Linked DNA regions of Pseudoduganella albidiflava. The protein of the gene in region 1 interacts with the protein of each later gene in a pairwise test. Links are inferred from orthologs where the notes say so. Each region holds a gene or a part of one and is shown on either strand. Other genes may lie near its edges.

Region 1 (2,908 bases):
TGAAGTCAATGCCCAGATGGAAAGGAGCCGAGATGGCGCTTGAAGACCCGGTGGTCGTTCCGGTAGTGGACGCACCCGCGACAGTCGAAGAGGAACTGGAAGTGGACCCGGCACCTGCCACGGCCCTGGCCGCGAGCGGTATTCCGCCACGCTTTTCCTGCTTCGTGACAGGCACCGACACGGAAATCGGCAAGACGCTGGTTTCCTCGGCCATGCTGCATGCCCTGGTGCGCCAGGGCGTGAAGGCTTGCGGCATGAAGCCCGTGGCGGCCGGCGCCGTGCCGCGCGGCGGCCGCCTGCACAACGATGACTGCGACCAGCTCGAAGCGGCCGGCAACGTGCACCTGCCGCAGTCGATCACCACGCCGTTCCTGCTGAAGGAGCCGGCGGCGCCGCACATCGCGGCCGCGCTGGAAGGCATCGCCATCGACCCGGTGCCGATCCTGGCCGCCTACGTGGAAGTCGCCGCCGCCAGCGATGCCAGCGTGGTCGAAGGCGTCGGCGGCTTCCGCGTGCCGCTGACCGATAACTATGATACGGCCGACCTGGCGCAGCAGCTGGACCTGCCGGTGGTGCTGGTGGTGGGCATGCGCCTGGGCTGCATCAACCACGCGCTGCTGACCGTGGAAGCGATCGCCGCGCGCGGCCTGAAGCTGGTCGGCTGGGTGGCCAACGCGCTGGAACCGGAGATGGCGTTCGCCGACGAAAACATCGAGGCGCTGGCCGACCGCATTCCGGCGCCGTTGCTGGGCCGCGTGCCGCGCCTGGCCGATGCGACAGCCGCCGCCGCCGCCGAGTACCTGGATTTCACGAGCCTGCCGAACTGGCCGGCTCGCCGCAACACGAAATAATCATTTAAGGAAGAACCAGATGTCCCTGCATGAACCGAAAACCGTCGCCCTGCACCGCCCGACCGCGGTCATCAAGCTGCCCGAGTCGGCCACGTGGCCGCGCGAGGAAGTGCTGGCCCTGTTCGAACTGCCGTTCAACGAACTGATGTTCCGCGCGCAGGAAGCGCACCGCGCCAACTTCCCGGATGGCGACGTGGAACTGGCCACGCTGCTGTCGATCAAGACCGGCGGCTGCGAAGAGGATTGCGGCTACTGCCCGCAGGCCGCGCGCTACGACACCGGTGTCGAGGCCAAGAAGATCCTCGATACCGAAACGGTGCTGGAAGCGGCGAAGCAGGCCAAGGAAAACGGTGCCACGCGCTTCTGCATGGGCGCCGCCTGGCGCAGCCCGAAAGAGCGCGACATGGAAAAAGTCGAAACCATGGTGCGCGAAGTGAAGGCGCTGGGCCTGGAAACCTGCGCCACGCTGGGCATGCTGGAAGCGGAACAGGCCGAACGCCTGAAGGCCGCCGGCCTGGATTACTACAACCACAACCTGGACACGGCGCCCGAGTTCTACGACAACGTGATCTCCACCCGCCAGTACCAGGACCGCCTGGACACGCTGGGCCACGTGCGCGATGCCGGCCTGAAAGTGTGCTGCGGCGGCATCGTCGGCATGGGCGAGACGCGCGACCAGCGCGCCGGCCTGATCGCGCAGCTGGCGAACCTGAACCCTTATCCGGAATCGGTGCCGATCAACCACCTGGTGCAGGTGGAAGGCACGCCGCTGCATGGCCTGGACCGCCTCGACCCGCTGGAATTCGTGCGCACGATCGCCGTGGCGCGCATCACGATGCCGAAGGCGCGCGTGCGCCTGTCCGCCGGCCGCCGCGAACTGGGCGAGGCCGTGCAGGCCATGTGCTTCATGGCCGGTGCCAACTCGATCTTCTATGGCGACAAGCTGCTGACGACCGACAACCCGGAAGCGAACGACGACCGCGCGCTGCTGGCCAAGCTGGGCCTGTCGACCCGCGCCGCCATGCTCGAGTCGGTGCAGAAGGAAGCCTGCGGCTGCTGAGTTACCGCGCCAGCGCCCCCCAGAGGGCGCGGCGATGCATGTTGGTATCGGATACAGGCCACAAGCCTATTCAATCGCTCCACAAGAGCATGCAGTACCCCGACAGCGAAGGCCGGGGCCAGGCCCACCGGTCTGCCCCCAGGATTTGCACGCGGGGTTCATAAGAACAGGGAGACAACATGTTCAAGAAGATTTTGATCGCCAACCGCGGCGAGATCGCCTGCCGCGTCGCCGCCACGGCCCGCAAGATGGGCATCCGCACCGTTGCCGTGTATTCGGAAGCCGATGCCAACGCGAAGCACGTGGCCGTCTGCGACGAGGCCGTGCTGCTGGGCCCCGCGCCCGCCAAGGAAAGCTACCTGTGCGGCGAGAAGATCATCGCCATCGCGCTGGCCACCGGGGCGCAGGCGATCCATCCCGGCTATGGCTTCCTGTCCGAGAACGCGGAGTTCGCCGAAGCCTGCGCCGAAGCGGGCCTGGTATTCATCGGCCCGCCCGCCGCGGCGATGCGCGCGATGGGCTCGAAATCGGCGGCCAAGTCGCTGATGGAAAAGGCCGGCGTGCCGCTGGTGCCCGGCTACCACGGCGACGAGCAGGATGCCGCCTTCCTGCAGCGCGAAGCGGACCGCATCGGCTACCCGGTGCTGCTGAAGGCTTCGGCCGGCGGCGGCGGCAAGGGCATGCGCGTGGTCGACAATGCCGAGGCGTTCCGGGAAGCGCTGGCTTCCTGCAAGCGCGAGGCGATCAGCTCCTTCGGCGACGACAAGGTGCTGGCGGAAAAATACCTGCAGCGCCCACGCCACATCGAGATCCAGGTGTTCGCCGATACGCATGGCGACTGCATCTACCTGTTCGAACGCGACTGCTCGGTGCAGCGCCGCCACCAGAAGGTGCTGGAGGAAGCGCCTGCTCCCGGCATGACGGACGAACGCCGCGCCGCGATGGGCGATGCGGCCGTGGCGGCGGCGAAGGCGGTCGGCTACGTGGGTGCCGGCAC
Region 2 (3,006 bases), 1.2 Mb from region 1 along the record:
GCGTTCGAGCGCATGTACTTCGAGCACCACCTGGGCCGCGAAGGCGGCAGCATGACGCGCGTGGCCGAGAAGACCGGCCTGGAACGCACCCACCTGTACCGCAAGCTGAAGCAGCTGGGTGTCGAGCCGGGCAAGCTCGCCAAGAAAAACCAGCAAGTCTGATTTGCCGTCTCCCGTCATCGCCACGCTGGTGACCGGCAGGCGCGCCCTCGATCGTGAAAGCGCGATCGCGGCGCGCCTGCCCGTAACCAGAACAGGCGCGCCGTCCTCGCCAGGCGCTCCATCTTCGCCCGACGCCCGTTCCGAAGCGCCGGTGGCCATCATCATCGAAGGCCTGGCGGATCCGCTTTCCCCGCTTGCCGATGCGCCCGGCGTGCAAGTGCACCGCATTGCCCCCGGCTGCCTATGCTGCGCCGGTAACGTGGTATTGCGTGTTACATTGAATCGTCTCTTGCGGCGCCCGCCGGCGCAGCTTTATATCAGCCTGGCTGATGCCACCCATGTCGGACAGTTGCGCGCGATGTTGTCGGCGCCGCCCTACGATACGCTGCTGTCCCTCTGCGACGATGTCGCGGCACCTGCCGTTGCTTCCTGACTTCGCCGGCTCGCCTCTTGAAATGGGCTGCCACAGCCCCACCTCGAAAGTGAAATGGAAAGCCCAACAATACGGAACCCGCCGGTTTCGTCCTTGAGAGAAGGAAGCGATATGAACCTCATCTACAACAGCGAGCAGTACAGCGTCGTCGAGTTCGGACCGGATCGCGATCTCGAATCCTTGCGCTTCGGTGGCTATGAAATCGTCGACAAGGGCGGCAAGCGCGAAATCTTCATTGCCGGCGTACTGGCGCAAAACTTCCGGCGCGACGTGAACCAGTTGATCGCCAACGAACCCACGATGGAGGAAATCGACGAATTCCTCGGCAACTATGACTCGCTGATGAGTCAGCCTGTCTTACTGCATTAACTTCTGCTGCATTGAACATCGGCACCCATTCGCAACACACATCCGGCGCCCGGATCTCCAGTGGCGCACCTGTGGTAAGGTGACGGTCGGCAATACCTTACCACGTCATACCATGTGCCAACTCCTGGGAATGAACTGCAATGTGCCGACCGACATTGTGTTCAGCTTTACCGGCTTCGCGCTGCGCGGTGGCCGTACCGATGTCCACCACGATGGCTGGGGCATCGCCTTCTTCGAGGGCGCCGGCGTGCGCCACTTCGTCGATCACCAGAGAGCCGTCGATTCGCCGGTGGCCACGCTGATCAAGACTTACCCGATCAAGTCCCGCAACGTCATTGCCCACATCCGCAAGGCCACGCAAGGCGAGGTGGCGCTGGAGAATTGCCATCCGTTCATGCGCGAGCTGTGGGGCCGCTACTGGGTGTTCGCCCATAACGGCGACCTGAAGGCGTTCAATCCCGTGCTGGACGGCCCCTACCGCCCGGTCGGCACCACCGACAGCGAGCGGGCCTTCTGCTGGCTGCTGCAGGAATTGCGCAGCCGCTTCGGCGACACCCGCCCGGCACTTGCCGAACTCGGCGCGGCGCTGGGCGAGCTGGTACCGCGCATCGCCGTCCACGGCACGTTCAACATGATGCTGTCCGATGGCTCGGCGCTGTTTTCCCATTGCTCGACCAACCTGTTCTGGCTGGTGCGCCAGCACCCGTTCGACACGGCCATCCTGTCCGACGACGACGTGCGGGTGGACTTTTCGCAGGTGACCACGCCGCACGACCGCGTCGCCATCATCGTCACGCAGCCGCTGACGACGAACGAGCGCTGGACGGCATGCGCCCCTGGGGAAATGCAGTGTTTTGTGGACGGATTACCTCAGAAAAACATATTTCCGCCCCCAGCGGCGCCGGGAATGTCAGAATAATAAAAAATAGAGAGAACGTTTTCCCATGATCGACCTGTCCGGCACAAGCTCATCTGCCCTGTCCTCACTGCGCGTGCGCGAGTTCTACCTCGGCCGCCAGCCCATCCTCGACCGCAACGGCGCGCTGTTCGGCTATGAACTGCTGTTCCGTAACGGCCCGGTCGGGCCGGCGCAGATCGATACCAGCGAACTGTCCGCCACCGCCGCCGTGATCGCCCATGCATCGCAGCTGGGCGTGGAAAAGGTCATCGGCGATGGGCTCGGCTTCGTCAACGTCGACGAACAGGCGCTGAACAGCGATATCTTCGGCTTCCTGCCCCGTGAAAAAATCGTGCTGGAAATCGTCGAAACGCTGCAGCCCACGCCCGCCGTGCTGGCGCGCATGACCGACCTGGCCAGCCATGGCTTCCAGTTCGCGCTCGACGACGTGCGCGGCGACAGCCCGCAATTGCAGGCCATGCTGCCGATGACGCAGTTCGTCAAGCTGAGCATGCGCGGCTGGCAAAGCGGCACGGGCGCCGATGCGCTGGCCGCGCTGGCGGCCCGCCTGAAGGGCGACGGCAAGCAGCTGGTCGCGGAAAAGGTGGAAACCCGCGAGGAATACGCCACCTGCCTGGACCTGGGCGTGGATTATTTCCAGGGCTATTACTTCGCCCGGCCCGCCATCATGAGCGGCAAGAAGCTGTCGCCCTCGCAACTGGCCGTGATGGAGCTGATGACGCTGGTGGTGTCGGATGCCGACAATATCGAGATCGAACGGGCGATCAAGCGCGACGCATCGCTGGCGATGAACCTGCTGCGCCTGGTGAACACGCCGGCAGTGGGCGCGCGCCAGCGCATCGATTCGCTGAGCCAGGCCGTGACGATCCTGGGCCGCCGCCAGTTGCAGCGCTGGCTGCAGATCATGCTGTACGCCGAGCCGGGCAAGCGCGGCGGCAGCCAGACACCGCTGCTGATGCTGGCCACCACCCGCGGCCGGCTGCTGGAACTGCTGGCCCACAAGCTGCGGCCGGCGCACCGCCATGTCGCGGACATCGCTTTCACGGTGGGTATCATGTCGCTGATGGATACGCTGTTCTCGATCCCGATGGCCGAACTGCTGACACAGATCGCGGTCAGCGAC

The links. The genes of interacting proteins can lie anywhere in the genome.
Region 2: the proteins of bioB (region 1) and EYF70_RS24610 interact in binary tests that used the Escherichia coli proteins (3 or more experiments, as listed by UniProt). The link is inferred for Pseudoduganella albidiflava from one-to-one orthologs.

What each region holds. Positions count from the first base shown.
Region 1 is NZ_CP036401.1:7,075,681-7,078,588, reverse strand. Bases 56-2,890 are described here. They hold bioB (biotin synthase BioB), read left to right. Parts: upstream 56-870; coding sequence 871-1,911; downstream 1,912-2,890. Other genes in these bases: EYF70_RS29465 (acetyl/propionyl/methylcrotonyl-CoA carboxylase subunit alpha), read left to right, coding at 2,091-2,890; bioD (dethiobiotin synthase), read left to right, coding at 56-851. Outside these bases: bioF (8-amino-7-oxononanoate synthase), read left to right, coding at 1-43; more of bioD, read left to right, coding at 33-55; more of EYF70_RS29465, read left to right, coding at 2,891-2,908. UniProt on the Escherichia coli protein: Catalyzes the conversion of dethiobiotin (DTB) to biotin by the insertion of a sulfur atom into dethiobiotin via a radical-based mechanism.
Region 2 is NZ_CP036401.1:5,918,277-5,921,282, reverse strand. Bases 47-2,979 are described here. They hold EYF70_RS24610 (class II glutamine amidotransferase), read left to right. Parts: upstream 47-1,076; coding sequence 1,077-1,883; downstream 1,884-2,979. Other genes in these bases: EYF70_RS24605 (EAL and HDOD domain-containing protein), read left to right, coding at 1,909-2,979; EYF70_RS24615 (BTH_I0359 family protein), read left to right, coding at 707-964; EYF70_RS24620 (GTPase), read left to right, coding at 314-595; EYF70_RS24625 (response regulator), read left to right, coding at 47-162. In the rest of the region: more of EYF70_RS24625, read left to right, coding at 1-46; more of EYF70_RS24605, read left to right, coding at 2,980-3,006.